3 regions of the Rossellomorea sp. DA94 genome follow, and region 3 is predicted to be linked to each of the others. Evidence: riboswitches for the same ligand, from Rfam matches in the RefSeq annotation. Region 3 holds a riboswitch; each other region holds the start of a gene.

Region 1 (11,188 bases), 2.1 Mb from region 3:
AATCATTGAGAGGGACGGACCTTTAAAGGTCCGTCCCTCTCAATGATTATACTTTTTTAATGGAAATGGCATCGCGTATTTTTTGCAGGGAGGTTTTGGATAGGTCCTTCCGTTTTTTCATGATGTTCACATAAAGGGCATCTACAATGCTCAGCTGACTGATTCTTGACGCAAGGGCTTCCCCGCGGTATTCAGTTTCCTGTGAGACGGTGAATAACGGAATATCGATCCTGCTGCTCAAGGGAGACTTAGCAAAATGAGTGATGCCGATCGTGGTGACATGATTTTTCTTCGCAACCTCCAGCACTTCCAATAGATCTTTATTGGCCCCTGAATGGGAAATAAACACAATCACATCTTCTTCTGTCAGTTGAGAAGCGGATATCAGCTGCATGTGGGAGTCATTATAAGCGTTAGTGGTCATCCCGGTTCGGAGAAACTTATGATGGGCATCCATGGCAATGAATCCTGAACCGCCTGTACCATAAAATTCGATCCTCCTTGCACAAATCATCGCTTCAACGGCTTGCCGGAACGTGTCTTCTTTCATGATGCGCAATGAGTCTTCAAGGCTCCTCATATTGGACCGGAACACCTTCTGGGCGATGACCCCTTCAGTATCCTCTTCCTGGATGGTTTCATGGATATCCTTGATCGGTGCCACAAGATCAGAAGCCAGTGAAATCTTCATCGCCTGGTAGCCTTTGAAGCCTAATCGTTTGCAGAAGCGGAAGACGGTGGCATCTGCAATTCCGAGATCTTCTGCCACGCCACTGATGGTTGAATGGATAATTTTTTCAGGATTAGCAATAATAAAATCAGCAATCATCTTTTCTTTTTCACTGAACTGAGAGTAATGGGACCGGATTCGTGGAAAACAATGTTGAGCCTGCTCATCCATGATGGTAGAATACCTCCTATAAGACTTCTGTGAAAATAATTTTAACCTATTTTACGAAATAAAAAAATATTATTTCATAAAAATCCACCACGGAAATTTATTTCGTATTATAATAATAACGGTGAAGTAATCTATATAATCGTACTTGAAAGGAATGATCGTAATGACAAAACAACAAATAGGAGTAGTCGGCGTCGGAGTGATGGGAAAGAGCCTAGCCTTAAACTTTGAAAGCAGGGGCTATTCAGTTTCTATATATGATGTGTCGGATGAAAAGGTAAAAGAAGTACTGGACGAGCATCAAGGAAAGAAATTGGTTGGAACACATGATGTAAGTGAATTTGTTCAATCACTGGAAGTACCGCGTAAAATTCTCATCATGGTACCTGCCGGGAATATTACGGACAAAGCGATCGATTCATTGCTTCCTCATCTGGATAAAGGGGATATCCTCATTGACGGTGGGAACACCTACTTTGAAGATACCATCCGGCGTAATAAGGCCCTGGATGAGAAGGGAATCAACTTCATTGGTGCAGGAGTTTCCGGCGGAGAAGAGGGTGCGTTATACGGACCTGCCATTATGCCAAGCGGCCAGAAAGAAGCGTACGATTTAGTCGAGCCTTTCCTCACAGCCATCGCTGCAAAGGTAAAAGGAGATGCATGCAGTACATATATCGGCCCGGACGGATCCGGCCATTACGTGAAAATGGTTCATAACGGAATAGAATACAGTGATATGCAACTCATTTGTGAAGCGTATTACTTAATGAAGAATGTACTGGGGTTAAGTGCAACAGAACTTCATGAAATATTCAAAGAATGGAACGCCGGGGAGCTTGACAGCTATCTGATTGAAATTACAGCCGATATCTTCACGAAAGTGGATGAAGAAACAGGCAAGCCCCTTGTAGATGTCATTTTAGATACTGCCGGTCAAAAAGGGACAGGAAAATGGACGAGCATCAGTTCCCTTGAATTAGGAGTGCCGTTATCCATCATCACTGAATCCGTATTTGCCCGTTTTATTTCAGCCATGAAGGAAGAGCGTGTGAAGGCGAGCAAGATCCTGAGAGGACCTAAAAATAAAGAGTTTACAGGTAATAAACAGGAATTTATCGAAATGATCCGCAAGGCGTTGTACTTGAGCAAGATCTGTTCTTATGCACAAGGATTCGCACAGCTTCAATCGGCTTCGGATGAGTACAAGTGGGATCTTAAACCGGGTGAAATTTCCATGATCTTCAGAGGCGGTTGCATCATCCGTGCCGGCTTCCTGGGAGAAATCAAGAATGCCTATGATCGTGATCCCGGCTTAACGAATCTGCTCCTTGATCCATATTTTAAAGAGATTGTTGAAAATTATCAGGATGAAGCAAGGGAAGTAGTGGCAACAGCCATCAAGCTGGGCATTCCTGTACCGGGTCTCGCCAGTGCATTAGCTTACTATGACAGCTATCGTTCTGAGTCACTGCCGGCGAATCTGCTGCAAGCACAACGGGACTATTTCGGAGCCCATACGTATCAGCGTATAGACAAAGAAGGTACTTTCCATACAGATTGGTTAGCTGAATAATATAGAACCGCCCTGTGGGTCATCCACAGGGCGGTTTATTTATTCGTCTTTGGTATCGTGTTTTTTCTTTTCGTCACGCTGGTCCTTTTTTAGTTCGTCGATAGGGATGGGATCGACATTTTGTTCACTTTCATGCTGATCAAGGATACTTTCCTGATCCTGCTCGGCATTTTCCGGATTTTGATTCGTTCTTTTGGTCATGATGTACATCCTCCTTTAAATGATAGGTTCTTATACCATACCCCCGGCACAGGGAGAAAAACCTCCTATGGAAGATAGAAAAAAAGAAAGCCGCCATAAGAAGGCGGCTTTCTGACTTGTGTTAGATTTTTACATCAATTTTAGCGTTTTTCTTTAAATCTTCAACATGTTGAACAAGCTTTTCTTGCTTCTTCTGTTGTTCCAGCTGAGTCTTGATCTGTGGTTTTACATCTTCAAACTTCGGAGCATCCTTTGCTTGGTCCTGTCCTTGTTGACTTGCATATTGATCATAAAACTTCTTCATTTCATCTTCTGTTACTTCGTCGACTTTGATTTCTTTTTCAACGTAGTTGGTGTACTTAATATTTTCAGCAATCTGAGTTTTCAGCTCATCCATGGTAAATCCGGCTTTCTTCATGGCATCTTCGAATTGCTTTTCATCTTTATATTGCTTTTTCACTTCGTCGAGTTGCTTATTGATTTCATCATCCGTCGCTTTATAGCCTTTTTCCTCGGCCTGTTGCATAAGGAGTGTTTGACCGACTATGCTGTCGATGGTTTGATCTTTGATTTTTTTAACAGCATCTTTACTTGTCGGGTCCTGTCCCATTTGTTGATACTGCATCTGTGATTGAGTCAACACATTGTTGAAATCTTCACCTTTGATTTTTTCGTCGTTGACGATGGCGACGATCTTATCTTTTTCCACCTTTTGTTCATCCATTTTCTTTTGCATTTCTTCCATCTTTTTCGCTTGCTCTTCTTGAGCCTTTTTGTCAGAAGCCTCTGTTTTTGGTTTATCGTCAGCTTTTTGGCTCTCCTCATTCGAACCGCAAGCGGCTAATCCAATTGTTAATAATCCTACTAGTAAAGTCGTTAATAGTTTCTTCATAATAGACTCCTTTCAGAACTAAGGTGTGATTCTAAAAAAAATCACTTAATGGGCATTGTAAATGAAAAACCTGCAAAAAGAAAGTATTTAGGTTAAAATATATTGATTGTAATCTGGATGAAACACAGAGTATAAAGCATATTCTCCTTCCGTACATTGATATATAGGGAATACAATTACTACTAAAGTGATAAAGCAGGAGGAATATTACATAGATACGTTCAAAAAAAGAGGTTGTTTAAATCGAGTCTTTCTCCATTTAAACAACCTATCAAAAATATTGGGGACCAAAGAATACTGTCAAACAACCTTCTATTTGGATTATAGAGATGGTCTTCATATCCCTCAACCCACATATATGTAAACGTAGACGGACTACTGTCCGTTTGGAAGCACTATTCCATCATCTTCTTTCCTTTTCAGGGAAAATAATAATTATAAGCATAATCCAGACTAATTGTAGATAAGGTTTCGAAAATTTGAATTAGCGAGTAGTAGTTGATTTCCGCTGCAGGTGCTCGCTTTCCGCGGGGCGTGAGTTGAGCCTCCTCGGGCTTTTGCCCTGCGGGGTCTCAAGATCCAGCTACGGTGGCTAGCCCCTCGAGGTCATAAGCTAAATGGTCCAAGAAGTCACAAGGACGCCTTCTTAGCCCATTCATCTTATGCTTGTCGGGGCTGAGCAAGCCACCTCCGCTTTTCAAGCTTTCCCGCTATTCCCGTCGGAGTCGAGCACCTTCCGCTCCAATCAATACATTAAGATGGTCTTTTACCTTTTGTAATAATTGTATACCCCTTCAAATCCATTCAAAAGCGAAAACCACTGATTAATAAGAGAAATATATGCTATTTATTGTAGTAGGGTTTCGAAAATTTTTGAGCTCTGTCTCCAATAGCTTAAATAGAGGGTGAGGGGAACTGCGTAGACTCCTACGGAAAAACGGGCGTGTCGAGACCCCGGAAGCGAACTGTGCTGAGGAGGCTCGACCGAACGTCCGTGGAAAGCGAAGCAGTTCCCCTCACCCTAAAGCTCATCCTCGTTGACAGAGCTACAGAACTTAGTAATTGACTAATTTACACCAATCTCTGCGGAGAGAGCAAAAATAAAAATGAAAAGATTACTTGTAAATCTATTTTGAATCATATATGATAGTTAAGGACACAACATTTGGTGTCTGTTTTTATTTTAATAACTATATATTGATTATAACCTGTAAATAAGGTGTCTGATGAGACTTAAAAGGGAATCCGGTGAGAATCCGGAGCTGTCCCCGCAACTGTATGTGCTGACGAAATAAGGAACTGCCACTGTCGTATCGATGGGAAGGCCTTAGAGTAGGGTGAAGCGCGAGTCAGGAGACCTGCCTTATTTAACACGTGTTATCTTCTTCGGGAATTGGGAGGATAAAGCGAGGATTACAATAGGCGTCAGGTCTATTTATATCTCCGTATTGTTTAAAGCCCGTCCTTCCTGAAGGATGGGCTTTTTTTGACTCCTTCCCACATTAAGAAACGGGAGGAATGAATCATGACATTCACAATGGTAAAACAAAAAGAAGTGGAAGGGATTCTCCACAGCCTTAGCAGACAGTTTCCCAACCTGGATTTCACAGATTTCGATAAGAAAATCACCATGTATGCAAATCAGCAGGAGGAATGGACCAGTGAACAGCTTCATCATTTCATGATCCTGACAGCGATCGAACGTATCACCGCACTCGAACCGGATTGGACCTATGTGGCTGCATCCTTGTACATCAAGGATTTATATGAGGGCATATCATTTTCAAGGGGTAAATCAGAAGAGAATCTATCCGGCTCATTTTATGAAATGGTCAAAGAATTAACTGAAGCTCACCTTTATTCCCCGTCACTACTGGATTCATATAGCAAGGAAGAAGTGGATTACTTAGGTTCCATTCTGGATTTCGACAGGGATCAACTATTTACTTACATAGGGATCGTTACGCTGGCTGAGAGGTATTTAACAAAGTCCCATAATGGAAAAGTGCTGGAGCTTCCTCAAGAGCGATTTATGGTCATCAGTATGACGTTATGCATGAATGAGGAAAAGGAAAAAAGAATGTCATTGATTGAAGAAGCGTATTGGGCACTATCCAATCTGTATATGACCGTGGCAACCCCTACTTTTGCAAATGCAGGAAAAAGCCATGGCCAGCTATCCAGCTGTTTCATTGATACGGTTGAGGATGACTTAAGGAGCATTTATGACAGTAATACTGACGTTTCCACTCTTAGCAAGAATGGAGGGGGCCTTGGAATTTATTTAGGGAAGGTCCGCAGCAGGGGAAGTGATATAAAGGGCTTTAAAGGAGTGAGCTCCGGGGTCATACCGTGGATGAAACAACTGAATAATACGGCGGTATCCGTCGATCAACTGGGTCAGCGCCAAGGGGCGATCGCCGTTTATTTGGATGTATGGCATAAAGATATCTTCCCATTTTTGGATACGCGGTTGAACAATGGGGACGAAAGGCAGAGGACCCATGATCTTTTCACGGGAGTCTCCTTACCGGATCTGTTTATGGAACAGGTGGAGAAGAGGGAAGAGTGGTATTTATTCGACCCTCATGAAGTGAAAGGAGTCATGGGCTTTTCCCTTGAAGACTTCTATGACGAAACATCCGGTGCTGGTACTTTTCGTGAGAAGTACTGGGAATGTGTCGCTCACCCCACCCTTTCTCGGGAAGTGGTGCCTGCCATTGAAATCTTCAAGCGCATCATGATTTCTCAGCTCGAAACGGGGACTCCGTATATGTTTTACCGTGATACCGTTAACCGTATGAATGCCAATCCACATAAAGGGATGATCTATTGCAGTAACCTGTGTACCGAAATCGCTCAGAATATGAGTGCGACTGTGATGGAAGAAGAGGTGATACAAGATGGGAAGATCGTCACATATAAGTCTCCGGGAGATTATGTCGTTTGCAATCTCGCGTCCATTTCTTTAGCCAAGACCATCCTGGATGATGAGCTTGAGAGAGTGGTGGCGATAGGCGTAAGACTGCTGGATAATGTGATTGACTTAAATGACCTTCCCGTCCTGCAGGCCCAGATCACCAATCAGCGGTACAGGGGGATCGGATTAGGGACATTCGGATGGCATCATCTCCTTGCCCTGAAGGGATTGAAGTGGGAAAGCAGTCAGGCGGTGGACTATTGTGATTCCCTTTATGAAGAGATTGCTTATTACACGATAAACGCAAGCCATGAACTGGCAAAAGAAAAAGGAAGCTATCCTTATTTCGAGGATTCGGACTGGGCGACGGGAGAATATTTTCTGAAGCGGGACTATTCAAGTGAAAGATGGATTGAATTGAAGGATGGGATTAAAGACAAAGGGATCCGCAATGGGTACTTAATGGCGGTAGCCCCCAATTCCTCAACCTCGATCATTGCGGGGTCCTCTGCGAGCATCGATCCGATATTCAGGCTCCAGTATTCAGAAGAAAAGAAAGATTACAAGATTCCAGTGACCGCTCCCGATCTGTCTCCGCATACGACCTGGTATTACAAGACCGCTTATCAAGTGGATCAACATTGGAGTGTGGAACAGAACGAAAAGAGGCAGAGACATATCGATCAGGGGATTTCATTTAATCTGTATGTGCGTAATGACATCAAGGCTAAAGATTTACTGGATCTTCACCTGGACGCATGGAAGTCCGGATTGAAAACCACTTATTATGTAAGGTCTACGTCCGTATCCAATTTTGAAGAATGCGAAAGCTGTCATAGCTAGGGAGGAAGAGGGAAAATGGAAGAATTGAAACAGCGGGTACTGATTGACTCAATGGCCCCAAATAAATCGACGGGTATCGTAAACGGGAAAAGTTCCAATATATTAAACTGGGATGATGTGCGGTTTCCCTGGGCCTACCCAAAATATAAAAGAATGCTAGGGAATTTCTGGACTCCATTTGAAATCAATATGGCTAAAGATATCAAGCAGTTCCCTACTTTGCCTGAGAACGAGCAGGAATCCTTTCTTAAGATCATAGGTCTCCTGGCGCTTCTTGACAGCGTTCAAACCGACTATGCGGGTAAAGTGGCAGATTATCTGACGGATTCGAGCCTAAACGCCTTGATGATCATCCTGGCACAGCAAGAAGTCGTGCATAACCATTCCTACAGCTATGTGTTATCGAGCATTGTGTCGAAAAGAGAGCAAAATGAAGTGTTTGACTTTTGGAAGAACGATCCCATTCTGTTAAAAAGGAATGAATTTATCACAAATGGCTATAAAGGATTTGTGGAATCACCGACTGTTCAGAATCTATTAAAGTCAATCATTTATGATGTCATCCTGGAAGGATTATTCTTCTATTCAGGTTTTGCTTTTTTCTATCATTTAGCAAGAAACCAAAAGATGGTCGCAACGAGCACGATGATCAATTATATCAATCGTGACGAACAGCTCCATGTCGGATTGTTTGAAAAGATATTTAAAGAAGTTTTGAATGAAAATCCCTCTTATGAGACGGAAGAGCTGCGTACGTTCGGGATGGAAACATTTAAACAGGCAGCGCTCCTCGAAATGGAATGGGGGAGGGAGATCATTGGATCCCATGTGGAAGGGCTTCTGATGAGTGATGTAGAGGATTATATTAAATTCATGGCCAATAAAAGATCGAAGCAATTAGGTTTTGACGAACCATTCGAGGGGTACAGAACGAATCCGCTCAAATGGATCATAGCGTATCAGGAAGTGGATAGGGGAAAGACCGATTTCTTTGAACAAAAATCGAGGCAATATACGAAAACATCGGATGCCAATGGATTTGATGAGCTATAAAGGAATCATAACAAAAAGCGAGTCGGCATGACTCGCTTTTTGTTATCTCTTTTCAATAAAAGGACCATAATCCCTTCTTTTATGTTGAACGGCCACCCATTTCACCGTCGTGAATTCTTCGAGTGCCCATTCCCCGTTGAAACGTCCGAGTCCTGAATCTTTCTCTCCGCCGAATGGCATATGGGGCTCGTCATTGACCGGTTCGTCATTGATATGAATCATCCCGGTTTCCACTTGATGAGCCACATTCGTCGCTCTCTCAATGGATGAAGAATGGACTGCTCCGCTTAAGCCATAAGGATGTTCGTTAGCTAGCCCTACAACTTCTTCTTCGGAATCGAATGGTATGATGGCTGCCACTGGTCCGAAAATTTCATTCTTTGCAATCGGCATTGAATTTGTCACATGGGTCAGAACGGTCGGATATAATAAGTTCTTTTCTGCATTTCCTCCTAGGGCCACTTCAGCCCCCATTTCCTTGCTGCTTTCAATATCTTTCAATATCCGGTCTACTTGATTTTGATCGATCAATGGACCGATTTGTGTCTTTTTGTCCGAGGGATCTCCAACATGTAATTCTTTTACCCTGGAAACGAAGGCATCCACAAATTTTTCATACATCCCTTTTTGAACCATAATCCGGTTGATGCTCATGCAAATTTGACCCTGGTGATAGAATTTACCGAAAAGGGCTGATTCAACAGCCTGATCGAGGTCTGCATCATCAAGTACGATAAAGACATTATTGCCACCGAGCTCTAAAGCCGTTTTCTTAAGATTTTTCCCTGCAAGTTCCCCGATGCGGCGTCCCACTTCCGTAGATCCTGTAAAGGAAATCAAGCGGGGGATGGGGTGGGTCACGATATCATCCCCGATTTCCGACCCTTTTCCTACTACAACATTAAGAAGTCCTTTGGGAAGTCCGGCTTCTTCAAATATACTTGCAAATAATAACCCGCCAGTCACAGGGGTATGTGTAGCCGGCTTAACGACAACCCCGTTTCCGGTAGCCAAAGCAGTCGCAATGGAGCGGACAGCCAGATGGAAGGGGAAATTCCATGGGCTGATGATGCCGACGACTCCAAGTGGTGCCCTGTATACCCTGTTTTCCTTACCGGGAACTTGGGAAGGCAGGATTTTCCCTTCCATCCTATAGGGATACGTTGCAGCTTCCTTCATGCTATTAATGGAGACGGTCACTTCCCCTGCAGCTTTCATATACGTACTGCCTGACTCCTTGATGAGCCATTCAATGATTAAATCCTTATTTTCTTCAACAACAGAGACCGCCTTTTCCATAATGGCTCTCTTGGTTTGAGGAAGCTCATTTGCCCAGGATTTTTGGGCTTCCTGTGCTGATTGATACGCTTTATCGAGATCTTCTTTACTGGCAGCTTTAATGGATCCGATTTCAGAATGATCAAAAGGATTCTGATTCGGTATTGTCTTTTCACTGTTTCCATTAAGCCATTCACCATTGATGAAAAGTTTATCAAATTGTGTATTCATAAAATCCATTTCCTCCTTGTTGTTTACATATCCTGCTGGGTAGGGCGTACAATGATTTCATTGACATCTACATGATCAGGCTGCTCCACGGCATAAGAAATCGCTTTGGCGATATTTTCACTGTCCAGTGGCTTCATATCCCGATCCTTGAAAGCGGCTAAAATATCTTCGTCTGTAATGGTCTCAGTCAGTTCTGTCGCAACTGCCCCGGGACAAATAATCGTTGTACGAATGTTATGTGATGCATTCATTTCCTGTCTCAAGCCTTCTGTAATCGCCCTGACAGCATATTTGGTTCCACTGTAGACAGAACTGCCAGGCATCACTTTATGTCCGGCTACAGATGAAATATTAATGATATGTCCTGACTTCTGATCTTCCATATAAGGAAGAACCGCGGATATCCCATAGAGTACCCCTTTTATATTGACGTCAACCATCTGATCCCATTCTTTGATTTTTCGTTTATTTATCAGTGAGAGGGGCATGAGGCCTGCATTATTGACCAATACATCAATCCGGCCGGCTTCTTCTACCGTTTTCTTCGCAAGTTGTTCCATTTCTTCGACGTTCGTCACGTCTGTGACGTGATAATATGCCGTTCCGCCCATTTGCTCTATTTCATTTTTCAATTCCTTCAATCGTTCTTCCCGTCTCGCTGCAAGCATCACCGTGATATCCTTTGACGCCAATTCCTTTGCCGTTGCCTGACCGATCCCACTGCTCGCTCCCGTAATGATCGCTACCTTCTTTGAACTCATACTCATTCATCCTCCTTAATAGTTGTTTAGCTTTATTACCTCCTTATTGTTTACACATTAAGTTCAGCAAATAAACAATACAGAGAGAGTCGAGTGTGTTTTTCCATATTAAAGAAAATAAATGTTTAGTAATTCCTTTGCTGGGAATATACATAGTAGATTAGTGAGAGGAGAGGTTGGCTGCATGGCAAATCATTCTACAGAAGAAAAGATGGAGTCGAAGGTAAGCAGTACGATGGATCGAATGTCCAATGATAAAAAAGAGGACATTCTTTCAAACTTTGATCATTTCAAAGAGTACTTAGGTAACAAGGTTTCCTTAGCAGATAAGCTGGGGATGAATGAAGAGCAGCAGGCAAAGGCAGCACAGAAGGTAGGGGACTATCTTGCAGCTCATGAAGAACCGAAAAACAGGGAAGAGAAGCTGTTGTATGAATTATGGAAAGCGGGAAATAAAGAAGAACAGCATATGCTTTCTCACATGCTCGTAAAACTTGTTCACGCAGAATCGTGAGCAAACAAAGAAGGGCAT
Region 2 (11,188 bases), 1.2 Mb from region 3:
AAAAGCGAGCTGTCATCCAGCCGATGGAATTCGATGCGATATAGCCAAGAATGGCAGAAATGGCATAAAAGACCCCGATCAGATAGACAGGAACGCCTGCATCCTGTAAAAGCGGTTGATCAAAGTACTGGTAAACGGCACCAGCCGGAATGAAGACCAATGTTACGTTTAAAAACATCAACAATAACTGGGGTGCCTGGCGTATTACACGGATACCACTCTTTATTTGGGAAAAAGGATTTTCTTTCTGAAATGAATCAACAGACGGCTGCTTGACTGAAAGGATTAAAAATAGTTCGATAAGGTGAAAGGCCAATCCCAGTAAGATAAGCAGAGTGAATTGACTGTCCACCAGATCCTTCGCCATATAGGAACCGAAAAGGACAGCAATCAGCATACTGATAAATGAGGCTGATTGGATCTTTCCCATAGCATGGTCCATACGATTTTCTTCATTTGATTCTTTGAGTGAATCATAGATTAATGCTTCATCCGCCCCAGAAAAAAAGGTTACACTGAATCCATTGATGAAGCTGTATATGAAGAACATCCAAGGTTCATAGGCGAATAAAAGCAGTGTAATACTAAGGAACTTAAGGAAAGAACCGAATAGGAATGAATATTTTGCACCAAACCGATCTGCAAATATTCCAGTCGGTACCTCCCCGAGTAAGACGGCACCGCTCCAGAACATGAGCACAATTAAAATATCAGAAGAGGTTAGCCCTCTTTCGAAATAGAATAACGTTAATACGGGTTGAAGAAAACTGATTGTACCAAAAAAAGAAATCCAAAATAGCACCCGGATGTTATGGGTGGCAAGTGTTGAGTTTGTCATAATTTGTCTCCTGCTTCCTGTGTTTTTATATATACCGGAAGAAGGAGCGTCGTTTCATTAATTCAGAACGTTCACTCCTTCTTGAAATAGTGAAAGTGTTTTGAATGTTTTTTGCATGATATTTCCTCCTCGTATTTTATGAATCAAGTGTAGCATAACAGGGAGAAAAAGAAGAAGATATTTATTCGACATTATCCTTTATTCGCAGAAAGGGGCGTGGAACAATGAAAGAGGTTGTGGTAGACGTATTGCAGTCCAGAGGGAACTATTATGAGATTGGTGTTCGATTCGGACAGAAACTTCGGTCGTCGCCACTCTATTCTCATCATGAAAAGAGACGAAAGAAGTCATTGAGAGATTACAATGTAAAGCTGCTTGAAGTCGAGGGACTACTCCGGCAATTTGCACCCGGATTATGGGATGAATTAATTGGACTATCCCATGGTTTACAGTGGTCATTGGAAGATACCATACATGAATATTCGGGATTTCAACAGGAATGGAAGGAGTCAGGATGTTCGTCATTGGCAAAAGACGGTATATACGTGAGGAATTATGATTATCACCCGAAAACATATGAAGGCCGGCTGTTACTCGTCGAGCCGGCGGGGGGCTATGCATCTATCGGATTTTCAGGAAGGGGAATCGGACGGATTGACGGGTTGAACGAAAAAGGATTGGCTGTTGGTTTTCATTTCGTGAATCGAATAAAGCCGGGAGATGGATTCATTTGTACGACAATCGCCCGCATCCTCCTGGACACATGTAAGAATACAGACGAGGCCATCGAAGTGTTGCGCAGGCTGCCTCACCGACACAGTTTCAACTATTCTTTATATGACCAAGGTGGCAAAGCTGCTGTGGTAGAAGCTTCCCCGAGGGGAATAGGGGTGTATCACCATTCAACATTAAGTTGTACCAACCATTTTCAAATGAATCATATGAAAAAGGATAACCGACATTATTTAAAGGACTCTCAAAAAAGGCTGGACCTGTTACATTCAGTACATGAAAAGGAATTAACCATAGATGGGGCATTCAAACTGTTTAACCGGGGAGACAGCCCGATTTTCAAGAAAGCGTATGATGCTTGGGCAGGGACGATTCATACATGTATCTTTCAATGTACATCACTGAGATGCTTAATCGGCTTCGGGGAAAGTTCCGATGGATTGGTGGTGGACTTTCAGGAATGGGTCAGGGGAAGAAATATTCCCGTCCGGAAAATGTCAGGGAAGTTCGATACAAATGAGCCGTTTTTATTTATGGAAGAAGTGACGGAATAAGGGGGAACCGAGCAAATCAAGGGATTAACGGCTTATCATTCGTGGAGGACTTCCTCGGTTCTTATTAATAAAATGCGCAAATTCATAGAAATGTATGTATGATTTGTAACATTCTCAAAAATGTGGTGACTTGGCAGGTGGTGCAGGTTTATATTTATGAAGTGATATTCACTAACAGGATCATTTCATCTTCTCGTTCTTTCCTTTCTCTATATATACATAACGATCTTTCCAAGTGGTCCTTTTCCTGAAAAAGGTATTCAAAAATGAATGAATAAAGGTCGCTAGGAAAAATAGGATGTGAACCGGAAATAATAATGTCTCGAACACGCTGAAATTACCGATCCTTCTCACTAAGAAATAGAAATAACCCCCTAATAGGATGTATTGGATGATAAATAAATAGGGATATTCCCAAATCATTTCCGGTGCGTGAATGACCAGCGTAATAAGCGAAGCCATCCACAAAGAAGAAAGCCCTAGGAGTAGGATGTTTGTCGACTTAGCTCCTGAAGCGAAGCTCTTTGACCACCCGTTGAATACATCACCTATTCCTTCCCCATACATCCTCATGGAAATGGCATTCCTGCCACTTACCGCTTCTACCGATTCCCCGCATTTCTTCGCCCATTGACTCAAGGCAAAATGTTCCACCATTTCCCCTTTGATGGCTTCATGACCTCCGACTCGCTCATAAACGGCCCTCGAACATAAGAAAAATTGCCCGAAACCGCCTGAAGGCGTGCACAACCATGAAAAGAGATGGGTGATACTGGTTGAGGCAAACACCATTAAATGAAACAGCATGGAGAATGTTTCATGAAAGGATTCCATTTTATGAAACGGATGAATGGTCAATACTCCTTGACATTGTTGCATTTTATACGTTTCGCATATCTTTAACAGACCTGCTTGTTCGAGCCAGGTATCACTATCCACAAACAATAGGAATTCTCCTTTAGACTCTTTCGCTCCATTCCAGCATGCCCATGATTTTCCGTTCCATCCATTAGGCAAAGGGGGTGCATCAATTACAATTGCACCCTCGTTTAAGGCAATAGCCTTCGTTTGATCTGTTGATCCATCATTCACAACAATGACTTCCAATGGCTGTATGAACTGCATCCGAATACTGGATAAAAGCCTCTCGATCGTCTTTTCTTCATTTCTTGCAGGAATGATGATGGAACATTTCTTGACCAGATAACTATTCCGTACATGAACGGAATTCTTCACTGTCGGAATTCTCGTAAAAAGGAAAATGGTAAAGCCCAATGCGACAATCCAGAAATACATTTGTTTTCACCTTCTTTGACAAAATTCTGCTGTATCGCCATTCTAACCATAATATTTACCCATGATACGCATAGCGCGTTTTTTAGCTAATGTCTCATTGGGATGGATGGGGATCGACGGTATCTGAGTTATTTGCGTTTTCTTCCTTCTCATCAGGATAAGGGTCAAAGAAATTAACTACTTTTCCCGGTCCAGAGAATCCTATCACTTGTTCTTTATCATCTTTCGCCTTGTCGGATTTCTTCATAAAAAAACTCCTTTCTAGCCATTAGTTTGGCGAAAGAAGTTTTTTTCATGCCACTATTTGTTTTTCCAATGTCCATCTATGAATTCATCGCGCCCTGACTTTGCGCGATCTTGTTTGTATTCCTCCGGATTCGTTTTGTAGAACTTTTGATGATACTCTTCTGCCGGATAAAAGGTTGAGGCAGGAAGGACTTTGGTGACGATCGGCTTCTTGAATCGCCCGCTTCCTTCTATCGTGTTTTTTGAATCCTCAGCCAATTGTTTCTGGTGTTCATTGTGATAGAAGATAGCTGTTCGATACTGTTCACCGCGATCGTGGAATTGACCCCCGTCATCAGTCGGGTCAATCTGAGGCCAGTATAACTCCAATAGCCTTTCATAAGGAAACAGAGCGGGATCATAGGTGATCTGAACCACTTCATAATGGCCGCTGCCACCGGCTTTAATATCCTCATATGAAGGATTCTCAAGATGACCTCCAGAATATCCCGATACGACATCAATAATCCCCGGAAGCTCATCGAACGGCTTTACCATGCACCAAAAACATCCGCCTGCAAAAGTAGCGACTTCTCTATCATTCATTTAGCAAACCTCCTGTACCATATGTACTCCTCTAAAGCAGTAAAGCAATAGCTTGAACAGATTCTACCATGAAAGCTTAAAAGGAACAATCAAAATAGCTTGTCTGCTTCAGCTGTGCCGACTTTACGATTAATCGTTTTCTACAATTTTCAACAAATTCATTAAAATTCATTTCCTAACGGATGGAATTTGTGTATAATTCCTTTGTACGGAACAATTTCATACGTTACGAAATCAGGTGAAGTGTAAGATGTGAATCTTCTTAGCTTCTTAATAGGGAAGTTGGTGTAAATCCAACGCGGTCCCGCCACTGTAAATGGTAGTGAGCTGAACATTTACCACTGTGCAAACAAGCACGGGAAGGTATCAGCAAACTATGACCATGAGCCAGGAGACCTGCCTGATTTTAAGCGCACCAATTCTACGCGGATAGAAAGGTGTAATATGCATGGTTCACTTGAATATAAACCTATATGCATCTTACACAACATCTCTAGTCCACTGGAGATGTTTTTTTGTCTGTCAAAATGTTAATCAACAGGGGGAAAAAGAAATGAAACACACAGTAAAAGCCTTACTTGCATTGTTGGTAGCCATCGGATTCCTGACAGCATGCGGAACGAATGACGGGGAACAAACGAAGAAAAAGGAAACAGCAGAAGTAAACCAAAATGAATCCGGATATCCTTTATCATTGACTGACGCACTTGATAATAAAGTCACCCTGGAAGAACAACCTAAACATATCGTTTCGTTAATTCCCAGTAATACGGAGATTTTATTCGAGCTTGGGCTCAATAAGGAAATCGTCGGAGTGTCAGACTTTGATAACTTCCCGAAAGAAGCCGCCGATAAAGAGAAGATCGGTGGAATGGAGTTTAACGTAGAGAAAATCGTCAGCTTAGAGCCGGACCTGGTCCTGGCCCATGAATCCACAGCAAAGTCAGCAGAAGAAGGTTTGAATCAACTGAAAGATGCAGGGGTGAACGTATTCATCGTTCAAGACGCTAAAAGCTTTGAAGAAGTATATAACACAATTCAGGACATCGGGACACTAGTCGGTAAAAAAGGTCAGGCAGATTCCGTTGTTTCTGAAATGAAATCAGATTTAAAATCCATCCAGGAAAAAGCAAGTGAAGTAACGGAAAAGAAAAGAGTCTATGTGGAAGTTTCCCCTTCCCCTGACATTTATTCAACAGGTAAGAACACGTTCATCGATCAAATGCTATCTATGGTCAATGCTGAAAATGTCATGAGCGATCAGGAAGGCTGGGTACAGGTGAACCAGGAAGCGGTCATCTCGTCTAACCCTGATTCAATCATCACTACATATGGTTATTACAGTGAAAATCCGAAAGAACAGATAATGGGAAGAAAAGGATGGGAAGATGTAACGGCAGTTAAGAATGGGGATGTTCACGATGTCCATTCTGATTTAGTCACACGGACAGGTCCAAGATTGGTTGAAGGAGTAGAGGAAATTGCAAAGTCGATCTATCCAGAGGTATTTGCAGAATAAGATAGGGATCACATACGGATTGGCAGGGCTATTTATACTCACGGCGGTGCTTGCAGGTGTTTCGATCGGTACAATAGCCATTCCACCGATGGATATCCTATACATCGTCGGTTATAAGTGGTTCGGTTTTCAAATGCCTGATACGGTTAATCCCATGTTTGTGAACATCGTCTATACGATCCGGCTTCCAAGAGTATTGTTGGCTTTATTGGTCGGCAGCTCCTTAGCCATTGCCGGAGCTTCTTTTCAAGGGCTGTTACGCAATCCTCTGGCTGATCCCTACACATTGGGAGTGTCATCAGGTGCATCGGTCGGGGCGGTCATCACATTGTTTTTTCATTGGAGCATCCCTTTCATCGGGAAGTTTACGCTTCCCTTTTTCAGTATTGTTTGTTCGATCATCACCGTATTTCTCGTATTATGGTTCGCACAAAAGGTTGAAAGGACCATGAAGGTCGAAACCATTATACTGACAGGAATCATCTTCAGCTCGTTTCTGGGCTCGGTGATTTCCTTGATGATCGCACTCACAGGTGAGGAACTGAGGCAGATCATCGGCTGGCTTCTTGGAAGTGTATCCATGAGAGGGTGGGATTACATTGCGATCATCTTGCCTTTCTTCCTTATTGGGGTGGTGTTGCTCCTACTGAACAGCAAGGAATTGAACGGCATGAGCTTCGGGGAGGAACAGGCCCGTCATATCGGTATCTCGGTTCAAAAAAGGAAGCTGATCATTTTGATTGCCGGAAGCATCCTGACGGGGGCAGCAGTGGCCGTGTCCGGAACGATCGGATTTGTCGGCCTTGTGGTTCCTCATTTTCTACGAAGAATGATCGGACATGATCATAAGCATCTCCTTCCCCTATCAATCCTTGTAGGAGGAGGGTTCCTTGTTCTCGCCGACCTGCTTTCCAGAACGATCATCGCTCCGACCGAACTTCCGATTGGAGTGATCACCGCCTTGATCGGCGCACCGATGTTTGCTTATATTCTTTTAAAGAAAAGGGGTCTTTCATCATGATCGATGTAAACGGGGTGTCAGTAGGATACGGCGATCAAAAGATCGTGGAAGACATGAATTTTCATATTGACAAGGGAGAGTTCTTTGGAATACTTGGCCCAAATGGAAGTGGTAAAACGACGTTACTGAAAGCCATGACGGGTCTCCTTCCTTTAATGGATGGAGTGATTACCTTGAAAGGGAAGCCGCTTCATCAGTTTTCTTCGAGAGAATTGGCTACCCATGTCGCGGTATTGCCCCAGATATCGACTGAAGCATTTTCGTATCAAGTGAGGGAGACGGTGATGCTTGGAAGATATGCTCACCAGAAAGGTTTCTTTAAGGGTACGACCGACCGGGACAAAGAGATGGTGGACAAAGTGATGGAGCAGACGGGAATTTCTGCGTTTCAGAACCGATACCTGCATGAATTGTCAGGTGGTGAGCGACAACGGGTGTTCCTGGCACAGGCTCTAGCCCAGGAACCTCACATCCTCCTTCTGGATGAGCCCACTAATCATCTTGATCTTTCCTACCAGAAGTCCCTATTGGATTTGATTAAAAGTCAAACAGATCAGGGGACATTAACGGTCGTGGCCATTTTTCACGATTTGAATTTAGCTAGCCTATACTGTGACCGTTTACTCTTACTGGACCAGGGCACAACGAAACTTCTCCATCATCCGGAAGAAGTGTTGAAAGAAGAACATATCGAAGAAGTCTATCAAACAAAGGTCCAGAAACAGGCTCATCCTTTGGTGGCCAAACCTCAAATGGTAATCGTGCCTGAAGGATCCCTCACTGAAAACCTGCTATTAGATGAAAGGTATATGACATTGAACGAAGATTGCATCCTTTATTCTGCCCCTTTCCCGTTGAAGTGTATGTCCTCGGGTATTATCGGAGCGGGAATTGGTTGGTACTCTCACTTCATGAACCGACGGGTACCCGTTGATTATGACTGCCGGGATTACAAACAAGATATGAAGGAGTTTCTCATTACGAAAGAACTGGATCCGTCTTTATCTGTCGGTATGATGACGGCTCTCGATTTGTCTAACATGATATGTGAGCGTTTTGAGATGATGGGGAAATCGGTTTTCGTCATCGTGACCGCCGGTGTCGGAAATGCCATGGATGTATCAACGAGCTTTCAATATGATATTGATTCTAAACCGGGTACGATCAATACCTGGGTTTTCATTAATGGGAATTTATCTGATGAGGCCTATATCGAAGCCCTCGTCACTTCCACGGAGGCAAAGGTAAAAGCACTGAATGATATGGAAGTAAGGGACAAAAGAAACGGAAACCTTGCAACCGGAACGCCTACAGACAGCATTCTGATTGCTTCCAGTCAAAAAGGGGAGCTCGAACCATTTGCAGGACCGATCACTCCGATAGGTAAGTTGATCGGCAAAGGAGTATATGAAGTAACAAAAAAAGCCATCCAACGTTATATGGGTTAAAAAGAGGGCTTTCATCGTAAGGAGGCACATTTTCGCATGGGAAGACTTTTTTTTATAACCGGAGGGGTTAGATGCGGGAAAAGTTCCTATGCAGAAAAGCTTGCATCGGAACTGAAAACATCGAATGAGATCTTGATCTATCTTGCGTGTGGAGTGAGTACGGACCGGGAAATGGAAAACAGGATTTTAAAACACCGACTGGATCGCCGATCTTCTCATGAAAAGTGGACGACCATTGAAAGGCCACTGGCTATCGGTGATATCGTCGATACTATACCATCCAATGCCATTGTTCTATTAGATTGTCTCACGACTCTCCTGACAAACGAATTGTTCAATGGGGATATGGAGGGCGGAAGGTATGTAGAGGATAGTATCTATGAATCTGTCATTCAATTAGCAGATAGAGTAAAAGCATTACTTGTTGTAAGTAATGAATTATTTCATGATATTCCACCGAAAACAGACGAAATACTCCAATTCCAAAGGACGCTGGGAAGATTACATAGAAGATTGGTGGAGAAGTCGTATATAGCGATCGATATGATGGTTGGAATCCCGGTTATGAAGAAAGGGATTTCAATGAAATGAGATTAGTAAAGAGTCTACTCCTTAATATACAGTTTTTTACAGTACTTCCAGTACGAAAAGAATTCTCGCTTGGAAAAAGTGAAATGAGATGGATGGTACGCACATTTCCTTTATTGGGTTTATTGATCGGAATGTTTCTCTCAAGTGGTTATGTGTTACTGGCATCCTTTACACCCATGAGCTCATTGGCATTATCATTTTATATTTGGGTGATGCCTATTCTCCTTACCGGTGGAATTCATTTGGACGGTTATATGGATGCAAGCGACGCCTACTTTTCCTACCGGGATCTAAAGAAGCGTTTAGAGATCATGAAAGACCCCCGTATCGGTGCATTTGGTACCCTATCTCTAGTGGTATTGCTCTCCTCCCGCTTTTTATTTATATATGAATCCGTCCGCTATTCTGATACTGCTACGATTTGTTTGGTTCTGCTGTCGATCCCCATTTTCAGCCGTATCGTCATGGGAGTGAGTCTCATTCTTATCCCCGCTGCCCATAAATCCGGTATGGGGTATAGCTTCAGTAAAGATACGAAATGGAACGATGTTTTGTGGATGCTGGCCTCTTTGATAGGGATCGTAGTGGCAGGCGTCCTCCTGAATAGCCTTTTTCTTTATGCTGCCTTCACAATTGTAACGGCCGGATTTTGCCTGTTTGTTCACTCGAAAAGCATAAAGTGGTTTGGAGGCATGACTGGTGACACAGTCGGATCAAGTGTAGAAGGGGTGGAGTCGATTTTATGGATGACTATATGGCTATTGCTTTTATTCGACATGGTTTAACAGATGCAAATGAGAGAGGGAAATACATCGGTTGGTCAAACCCGAGCTTATCACGAAAAGGAATCGATAAGCTTAAACAGATAAAGCGATCCTACAAGCCATATGAGGGATGTTTTTCAAGCGACCTAAACCGATGTTTGGAGACCTCGCATTTTTTGTTTCCTGAAGCCTCTATCATTTCATCTCCTCTGTTAAGAGAATTACATTTTGGAAAATGGGAAGGCTTGACCTACGAGGATTTGAAGGGAAATGAAGAGTATCAGTATTGGTTAACCGATCCCTCTAAATCTCCTCCAGGAGGGGAAGGGATACATCAATTTATAAAACGAGTCGAAGTTGCCTGGGAGCAAATCAAAGGACAAATCGATTCACTTAATGGGGATCGGTACTCAGTCATAACCCATGGTGGAGTCATTCGGCACCTGTTAACTTCTCTATCCCCCAAAAGTGATCATAGATCTTTTTGGGATTGGGAGGTCTTCCACGGAAACGGATACGAATTGGGTTGGAAAACAGAAGAGGATTGGAGGGACCAGAATTGTACTTCATTACGGGAGGTTCCTTTAATGGCAAGGGCCAATGGGTAAGAAAGCATCTTGGTTTGAAGAGAAGCGACACAGAATGGGTCCGGTTATTTACAGAAGGTTTGGAAGAAGTCCATCCATCAAAGCCCATCCTCGTGTTGGAGGGGCTTGAGTATGCCGTTCGATCTGCCCTTTTACGTGGAAACCGTTACGTTAGGAAAGAATTCTTCCAACGGATGGAGGAGTTGAAGAAGTGGGAAGAAGAATATCCAGAACGAAAAGTGATCTGGATCGGATCAGAAATAGGGAAAGGAATTGTACCTATCGATCACATTTCAAGGGAATGGAGAGATGTGACGGGATGGGTTTATCAGGACCTTGCCCAAAAGTCGCATAAGGTATGGCTTGTTTGGTATGGCATGGCTACATCAATAAAAGGGTAAGGGAGGAAATAATAATGCAACTATACACAAGAACAGGAGACAAAGGACAGACAAGTTTAATCGGGGGTAGGGTCGATAAGGACGATATCAGGGTGGAAGCATACGGGACACTAGATGAAGTCAATAGTTTCGTTGGTCAGGCTATTTGTGAATTAAATCATGAGCGCTTTGACGATATCGTAAAGGACTTAGTTACAATTCAGCATGAACTCTTTGACTGCGGGGGAGATTTATCCAATGTCTCAAAAAAGAGAGGGAGCAAGCTTCAAATGGATTCCGTCCTCGCTTTGGAAGAAAAAATAGACGATTTGGTCAGAGAAGCTCCACCTCTTGAAAAATTCATACTGCCGGGTGGTGTAAAAGCTTCTGCGAGTATTCATATTGCACGGACCGTTGCGAGAAGGGCAGAGAGATGCATGGTTACCCTTTCAAAGGCAGACCCCGACTTTCCGGTAGTTTCGTTGCAATACATCAATCGATTATCAGACTACTTCTTTGCTCTGGCACGCGTGATCAATCACAGAAGCAGTGTCAAAGACGTTGAATACCTCCGCAGTGCCAACGTATTCTCTACACGTAAAATTCAGAAACACAATGAGTAGTAGT
Region 3 (8,041 bases):
TGTACCGATGAGAGAAATTGAACTGAGCAGGACGAATGTTGCCTTAGGTGTGGAAGAGAATGAACCTGTTCGAGTATATGATACAAGCGGACCTTATACAGATGAGCATTACCATGTCGATATTAAGAAAGGATTACCTTCTGTCCGCACAGAATGGATCTTGGAACGTCAGGATGTCCGGGCTTACCCGGGACGTGAAATCAAACCGAAAGATAACGGTTATAAAGGAGAAGGTCCCAGTGCAAACGTAGAGTCGTTCCCAACTATCAAACGTACCCCAATGCGTGCAAAAACGGGTCGTAATGTGACTCAAATGCATTATGCGAAAAAAGGAATCATTACACCGGAAATGGAGTTCATTGCTATCCGGGAAAAGATGGATCCTTCATTTGTCAGAGAAGAAGTAGCAAATGGCAGGGCCATCATTCCTGCTAATATCAATCATCCTGAATGTGAACCGATGATCATCGGTCGTCACTTTCATGTGAAAATAAACGCCAATATCGGAAACTCGGCCGTATCCTCATCCGTTGAAGAAGAAGTGGAGAAAATGACGTGGGCAACTCGCTGGGGTGCCGACACCATAATGGACTTATCAACAGGAAAAAACATCCATACAACAAGGGAGTGGGTCATTCGAAATTCGCCTGTCCCTGTAGGTACCGTACCGATTTATCAAGCACTTGAAAAGGTTAACGGGATTGCAGAGAATCTGACATGGGATGTGTATAGGGATACATTGATCGAACAGGCGGAGCAAGGTGTTGATTACTTCACCATCCATGCAGGTGTATTATTGCGCTATATTCACCTGACGGCTAATCGTACAACGGGAATCGTATCGCGCGGAGGTTCAATCATGGCACAATGGTGTCTTGCCCATCATAAAGAGAATTTTCTTTATTCACATTTTGAAGATATATGTAAGATTTTAAAAGCCTATGATATCTCCGTTTCCCTAGGAGATGGTTTAAGGCCCGGATCAATTGCTGATGCGAATGATGAAGCACAGTTTGCCGAGCTTGAAACATTGGGTGAGCTAACCAAAATTGCTTGGAAGCATGATGTACAGGTGATGATTGAAGGCCCTGGTCATGTACCTATGCATATGATTAAAGAGAATGTGGATAAGCAAATGGAAATCTGTCATGAAGCTCCTTTTTATACCCTGGGGCCATTAACGACAGATATTGCACCGGGGTATGATCACATTACTTCCGCCATAGGGGCTGCCATGATCGGTTGGTTTGGAACAGCTATGCTGTGCTATGTAACACCGAAAGAGCATCTGGGATTACCGAATAAAGATGATGTGCGAGAGGGTGTCATTGCTTATAAAATCGCCGCACACGCAGCGGATTTGGCGAAAGGGCATCCAGGGGCACAAGTAAGGGATAATGCCGTTTCTAAGGCTCGATTTGAATTTAGATGGAATGACCAATTTAATTTATCCCTGGACCCGGAACGTGCAAGGGAGTATCATGATGAAACACTTCCTGCAGAAGGGGCAAAAACGGCCCATTTTTGTTCAATGTGTGGACCGAAATTTTGTTCAATGAGAATATCACATGATATAAGGGGAATGGAGCAGAATAGCATTGATGATGTTCATAAGGAAATAGAAAAAGGATTGAAAGAAAAATCGAAGGAGTTTGTGGAAAATGGATCAAACATCTATCGATAAACCTACCTGTCATGTCCTCAAATTGAAGTATGAGATCATAAAGCTCAATCAGAAAATCACCCAACTCGAAAAAGAAGTGAAGAGCATTCAGGAAAACTGCAGGCATGTCTTCTATGAGACTGATGTAACAAGGTCTTGTATCAAATGTCATTATGTAGAAAGTACCTATTATTAGAAAAGTGTAAGTTATTGATTGAATTTCTTTTGACAGCTCTTATGTACCGTGCTACGATTATTACAAATTTCAGAATAGTAAATGAATATGTGAAACTCTTATTGAGAGAGGTGGAGGGACTGGCCCTGTGAAACCCGGCAACCATTCAACGGAATTGTTGAAAAGGTGCTAATTCCTGCAAAGCAAACGGCTTTGGAAAATAAGAGAGGATTCTATTAACATGAAACCCTCTCTACAGTAGTTAGAGAGGGTTTTACGTTTTTTTGAAAGAAAAATTAAATAGACCAATGCAATAGGTGCTGAGACACTCTCAGCTAAAAGGGAAGACCGGTGAAAATCCGGCGCGGTCCCGCCACTGTAACGGGGAGCGACTTATCATTCAACCACTATTTCTGTTGAAATGGGAAGGGATAAGAAGCTGTGAACCTAAGTCAGGAGACCTGCCTGTTGTATGCGCTTATGCTCTACGTGGATATAGAGAGGGGTGAGGAATACGTGTTGAGGATATCAGTTTGTCTCGACTCTAGTTAGATATGCGTATGAATCTCTCTTTCATTTGAAAGGGAGATTTTTTTGTTGGGACTACGTACTAAAGATGATAAAGATGGGGAGTGTGAATGATGAGTAAGGTCATGAGTTCGAGTTTAGGGTATCCGAGGATTGGAGAAAATCGTGAGTGGAAAAAGACATTGGAAGAATATTGGGCAGGTAAGGTTGACGAAGATTCCTTCCTGGAACAAATAGAGAACATTCGCCTGGATCATGTGAAGAAGCAGCTGGATCAAGGGGTGGATTTGATTCCACTCGGGGATTTCAGCTTATATGATCATGTACTTGATACTGCGGCCATGTTCGGAATCGTTCCCGACAGATTTCACTATAAAGGCGGGAAAGTCAGTCTGGATACGTATTTTGAAATGGCAAGGGGGGCAAAGGGGGCAGCAGCATCAGAAATGACGAAATGGTTTAACACCAATTATCATTATATTGTCCCGGAACTTGGGGAATCCGTACCTCAACTGGTGGAAAATCGTCCGCTATTCTATTACAAGGAAGCGAAAGAAAAGCTTGGTATTAAGGGGAAGCCGGTAATAGTGGGTCCATTCACCTTCGTGAAATTATCTAAAGGATATTATGAAGTAGACTATCAATCAATCGTAAACGACTTTGTGCCTTTATATGCCGGGATCTTGCGAGAATTGCAGGAAGAGGGAGTAGAATGGGTGCAGATCGACGAGCCGATCCTGTGTGCTTCCATCACAAAACAAGAGATTGATCGATTTACCGAAATTTACGGAAGATTAAAGAAAGCCGCTCCTGATGTAAAGATTATTCTTCAAACCTATTTTGATCATTTAGAACACTATAAAGAGGTGACAGCCATTCCTGTAGACGGGATAGGTATGGATTTTATATATGACCGGGGAGAGAATATGGCTGCACTAAAGCAAAACGGTTTCCCTAAAGATAAAATTCTGGCAGCAGGAGTTGTGGACGGCAGGAATATCTGGAGGACGAATCTTGTTGAAGCCCATTCATTTTTATCTGAATTGACTGATTATGTACCAAAGGACCGCTTAATCATTCAGCCATCATCCAGTTTGCTCCATGTACCGGTGACCGTGCGGAATGAAGAAACTTTGGATAAAACGCTTCGTAATGGTATTTCATTTGCTGATGAGAAATTGCAGGAAGTCGTCCTCCTAACAAGAGCCCTCGGGGAAGGAATATGGAGAGTGCAGAGTGATGTGGATGAATGTTTGAAGTCCATAAGTGACTTACATACATCGCCAAATAGAAACAAACCATCTGTTCAAGATAAGTTAAAAGGATTGAATCCATTAGATGTCGGACGAAAATCTCCATTTTCGATTCGCATGGTAGCACAGTCAAAGCTCCCTCTTCTTCCCACTACCACAATTGGCAGCTTCCCTCAGACAAGGGAGGTAAGAAGACAAAGGAAGAAGTGGCGTAATGGAGAGCTTGATGAGGGTGAGTATCAACGGTTCATTCGTGCAGAAATAAAGCGGTGGATCGACATTCAGGAAGAAATCGGCCTGGACGTATTTGTACATGGAGAATTTGAACGGACCGATATGGTGGAATTTTTCGGTGAGAAACTAGAGGGATTTCACTTCACTACATTCGGATGGGTCCAATCCTACGGGTCCAGATGTGTGAAGCCTCCAATCATTTATGGGGATGTGAATTTCAAAGAGCCGATGACAGTTAAAGAAACCGTGTATGCCCAATCTCTAACTGATAAACCGGTAAAGGGAATGGTAACGGGCCCTATTACCATTCTAAACTGGTCCTTTGTTCGGAATGACATTCCCCGCTATATAGTAGCTAATCAAATAGCGCTCTCTCTTCGGAAAGAGATTGAGTCACTCGAAGATGAGGGAATATGGATGATCCAGGTAGACGAACCGGCACTTAGAGAGGGTTTACCCTTAAAAAAGGAACGGTGGGAAGAATATTTACAGGCTGCGGTCTTTTCATTTAAGTTAGCCACATCATCGGTGCAAAATGAAACTCAAATTCATACTCATATGTGTTACTCTGATTTTGAAGATATCATTGAAGCAATCCGTAACCTTGATGCTGATGTACTCTCCATCGAAACCTCAAGGAGTCATGGTGAATTAATCAATGTATTTCAAGAAAATAGGTACGACAAAGGGATAGGATTGGGCGTTTACGATATTCACAGTCCCTTTATCCCTGATCGTGAGGAGATCATTTCGCATATTAGACGATCTTTACAGGTGCTGGATCCAAAACAATTCTGGATCAACCCTGATTGCGGATTGAAAACACGGGGGATACCTGAAACCATTTCATCGCTTAAAGTGATGGTGGAAGCAGCGAAACATGTTCGGAAGGAATTACTGGTAAAGAGAGAATCATAAAGGGAGGTGACGCAATTCAATCGTTGAATTGCGTCTTTCCCTGTAAAGCTTTTTGAAAGGAGCTCAAAAGTTGTCATACATAGCTATAGGAAGAATCATACAGGTGTACAATGAACGATGCCCTGACCGCACTTTTCTATATATGATTAGTGACAAAGGGGAAGATGAATTAGAGCAGGGTAGAATATCATTGAGAACGGCATTGAGGCTTGAGGCATGTAAAAAAATCTGTAACATATATGCCCCTAGTTAAAATTAAAAGTCGATTTGATTAGATGGAGGGCAAAAAGTTCTTCCCTAAATCCTAGACTTTGTGTTAACTTATTGTTATATAGGGTTTACATACAAGGGGGATTTTAACATGAATGGAGAAAAACTGCGGATGATCATTCACTGTGCCATCTTTGCTGCCATGACAGGAATTTTCGCACAGATTGAAATACCACTGCCACTCGTTCCCATCAGCGGCCAAACCCTGGCTGTCGGGATCACGGCTACGATACTTGGAAGCAGATACGGGGCGCTGTCCCTGATATGCTATGCGGCACTGGGCGCGGTAGGGGTCCCGGTGTTTGCCGGTTTCAGTGGAGGGGCACAAGTCCTGGTCGGTCCGACCGGAGGCTATATCTTCGGGTTTATCATTGCGGCTTACTTTACAGGACTCATTCTTGAAAAAACGAGATTTACGATTCCGATGGCGATGATCGCCAACACCGTCGGCATGATCATCACGTTAATTCTTGGGACCATCCAACTGAAATTTGTGGCGGATCTTGGCTGGAGTCAGGCGATGGCAGCGGGGGTTTATCCGTTTATCGTCGTGGGACTCATTAAAGCATTCCTGGCAAGCTGGATTGGAATCACAGTGAGAAAACGCTTGGTACAGGCGAAATTGATCCAGAACCGGAACGTGGCAGCATAATAGAAAAGTGGACTCCTATTTTTAGGAATCCACTTTTTTTTAGTTGAATTTATACATTGACCAATAGCCGATGTCTTTAAAGCCGATACGCTTATAAATTTTTCCTGCTTCAGGATTGTCATAAAAGAGGCATAGTTCTTTTCCTTCGTTCAACACGTCACGGCAAAGCTTTGTCATGCACTCTGTTGCGTAGCCCTTTTTCTTGTATTGGGGATGTGTGCATACGGCGACGATCATGGCGGACATGCTGTTTTCAGCTGTTGTGGAAGCGGAAGAAACGAACTTTCCGTCCTCTTCTACATAGTAACTGCGGGCTACGCCCTTTTCCATCCCATGCTTTCTTTTCTCTACGGTAAAGTCTCCTCCGCTGAATTCCGGGATAGCGTTCAACAGCTCCACGAGTTGCGGCAGATCGGTGAAAGAAGCTTCTTTCACATGAGGAAGCTCCCGGTCTTCCATGGAGGATGCACTGTCACATTTGGCGTAATACATATGTCTTTTCGAATTGATTTCCCTGGATAAGAAGGGTTCAACTTCAGTGACAATCCGTTTCAATCCTGAAACGATGCTGTAGTCTTTTGTTTCGTTGATAATGGCGGCAAAGCCTTCTGCGTCAAAATCCCCCATGGAATAAGGGATGAAATTTTCTCTGTATTTGAGGAGGATCCCCCGGAGATTTCCTTCCTCATCAAAATCTCCCCAAATCTTCTGGAAATCCTGTTCAAACCCAAAGGCTTCGATGTCCCCGATGATGAACAAGTTCTCAGCAGGCTGCTGCTGAATGAGTCGCTGACAAATAACATGATCTTTCTCTGTAAGCTGTCTGATCATCTCAATTCCCCCTGTAAAATTTAATCATAATCATACCAAAATTAGTAATATTTAGTAAAGTGTTATTTTACTTTGGAATCGAAAAAAAGAATAGGGAAATGGTAGTGGTTTTAAATTTCATCTTTTAGGGAAACTTATGAGCAATACTCGTTTTTCTATAACAGTTCTAAGGAGGAGCACACATGCTTTGGACCATCATCGGAATCTTATTAGTTCTTTGGTTACTAGGATTGATCTTTAAAATCGGTGGAGCCGTCATCCATGTTCTACTGATCATCGCCGTTGTCGTATTCTTATTCAACAGAATCACCGGCCGGAAAAAAGGGCTATAACGATAACAAAGGTCCGTCCCTCAATCGTGAGGGACGGACCTTTGTATGTTAGTTAAGAGATTTATTTAACGGACGGGCCGCCTTTTTGTTCGATGTCAGAAGGGACGTTCGAGAATTTCTTGAAGTTCTCGTTGAATTTGTGAGCAAGTTCTTTTGCTTTGACTTCATAAGCCGCTTCATTGGACCATGTTTTCTTAGGTTGAAGTACTTCGTCTGGAACGCCAGGAACGTGAACCGGGATGTTCAGACCGAAAATCTCGTCTGTTGCCGTTTCCACATTCGTAAGTTCACCCTCAAGTGCCGCCTGTATCATGGCGCGGGTGTAGGAAAGCTTCATGCGATTCCCCACTCCGTATTCTCCGCCGGTCCAACCTGTATTCACGAGGAATACCTGTGCATTGTGCTCATCGATCTTCTTACCGAGCATTTCTGCGTAACGAGTGGCAGGAAGCGGAAGGAATGGAGATCCAAAGCAAGTTGAGAAAGTTGCCTGTGGTGAAGTGATTCCACGCTCCGTACCTGCAAGCTTCGATGTATATCCACTTAAGAAATGATACATTGCCTGTTCTTTTGTCAGCTTGCTGATCGGAGGTAATACGCCGAAAGCATCAGCTGTTAAGAAAACAATCGTATTTGGGTGTCCTGCGATACTTGGTTCCACGATGTTTTCCATCGCTTGAAGGGGGTAGGCAGCACGCGTGTTTTCTGTTAAAGTGTTATCATCATAATCCGCGATGCGGGACATGTCATCAAGAACGACATTTTCAAGTACCGAACCGAAACGGATCGCATCAAAGATCTGAGGTTCTTTTTCACGTGTAAGCCCGATGCACTTAGCATAGCATCCGCCTTCGATATTGAATACGCCGTTCGGGGACCATCCGTGCTCATCATCACCGATCAAACGGCGGTTTGGATCTGCGGATAAAGTCGTTTTACCAGTACCGGATAATCCGAAGAACAACGCTACATCGCCTTCGCGTCCAACGTTTGAAGAACAGTGCATGGAAAGGATGTCGGATTCAGGAAGTACATAGTTCATGACCGAGAAGATGGATTTCTTCATTTCACCGGCATATTCCGTACCGCCGATCAACACGATCCGTTTTTCAAATGAAACGATGATGAACGTTTCAGAGTGAGTGCCATCCACTTCTGGATCAGCCTTGAAGTTCGGTGCTGAAA

Evidence for each region. A riboswitch is a leader RNA that binds a small molecule or an ion and turns the genes downstream of it on or off. The one in region 3 is predicted to bind cobalamin.
Region 1: linked by a shared signal. The riboswitch ahead of P8596_RS08695 (ribonucleoside-diphosphate reductase subunit alpha) and the one ahead of metE (5-methyltetrahydropteroyltriglutamate--homocysteine S-methyltransferase) in region 3 are both predicted to bind cobalamin.
Region 2: linked by a shared signal. The riboswitch ahead of P8596_RS13100 (ABC transporter substrate-binding protein) and the one ahead of metE (5-methyltetrahydropteroyltriglutamate--homocysteine S-methyltransferase) in region 3 are both predicted to bind cobalamin.

Annotation. Positions count from the first base shown of each region.
Region 1 covers NZ_CP122397.1:1,648,125-1,659,312, forward strand. The annotation lists gene P8596_RS08670 (thiolase family protein) at 1-2, shown strand, start outside; gene P8596_RS08675 (MurR/RpiR family transcriptional regulator) at 47-901, opposite strand; gene gndA (NADP-dependent phosphogluconate dehydrogenase) at 1,065-2,477, shown strand; gene P8596_RS08685 (hypothetical protein) at 2,517-2,678, opposite strand; gene P8596_RS08690 (SurA N-terminal domain-containing protein) at 2,800-3,570, opposite strand; cobalamin riboswitch at 4,771-4,950, shown strand; gene P8596_RS08695 (ribonucleoside-diphosphate reductase subunit alpha) at 5,096-7,333, shown strand; gene P8596_RS08700 (ribonucleotide-diphosphate reductase subunit beta) at 7,349-8,386, shown strand; gene P8596_RS08705 (aldehyde dehydrogenase family protein) at 8,429-9,895, opposite strand; gene P8596_RS08710 (SDR family oxidoreductase) at 9,919-10,656, opposite strand; gene P8596_RS08715 (DUF3243 domain-containing protein) at 10,868-11,170, shown strand.
Region 2 covers NZ_CP122397.1:2,518,389-2,529,576, reverse strand. The annotation lists gene P8596_RS13125 (MFS transporter) at 1-838, opposite strand, end outside; gene P8596_RS13120 (C45 family autoproteolytic acyltransferase/hydrolase) at 1,063-2,124, shown strand; gene P8596_RS13115 (glycosyltransferase family 2 protein) at 2,305-3,420, opposite strand; gene P8596_RS13110 (hypothetical protein) at 3,515-3,667, opposite strand; gene msrA (peptide-methionine (S)-S-oxide reductase MsrA) at 3,721-4,251, opposite strand; cobalamin riboswitch at 4,471-4,669, shown strand; gene P8596_RS13100 (ABC transporter substrate-binding protein) at 4,805-5,770, shown strand; gene P8596_RS13095 (FecCD family ABC transporter permease) at 5,733-6,791, shown strand; gene P8596_RS13090 (adenosylcobinamide amidohydrolase) at 6,788-8,239, shown strand; gene P8596_RS13085 (bifunctional adenosylcobinamide kinase/adenosylcobinamide-phosphate guanylyltransferase) at 8,276-8,830, shown strand; gene cobS (adenosylcobinamide-GDP ribazoletransferase) at 8,827-9,615, shown strand; gene P8596_RS23905 (histidine phosphatase family protein) at 9,573-10,202, shown strand; gene P8596_RS13075 (bifunctional adenosylcobinamide kinase/adenosylcobinamide-phosphate guanylyltransferase) at 10,154-10,582, shown strand; gene P8596_RS13070 (cob(I)yrinic acid a,c-diamide adenosyltransferase) at 10,597-11,184, shown strand; gene P8596_RS13065 (ECF transporter S component) at 11,177-11,188, shown strand, end outside.
Region 3 covers NZ_CP122397.1:3,710,370-3,718,410, reverse strand. The annotation lists gene thiC (phosphomethylpyrimidine synthase ThiC) at 1-1,684, shown strand, start outside; gene P8596_RS19315 (hypothetical protein) at 1,662-1,859, shown strand; SAM riboswitch class I at 1,955-2,065, shown strand; cobalamin riboswitch at 2,137-2,321, shown strand; gene metE (5-methyltetrahydropteroyltriglutamate--homocysteine S-methyltransferase) at 2,480-4,771, shown strand; gene P8596_RS19305 (biotin transporter BioY) at 5,133-5,693, shown strand; gene P8596_RS19300 (GNAT family N-acetyltransferase) at 5,733-6,524, opposite strand; gene P8596_RS19295 (lmo0937 family membrane protein) at 6,707-6,856, shown strand; gene pckA (phosphoenolpyruvate carboxykinase (ATP)) at 6,918-8,041, opposite strand, start outside.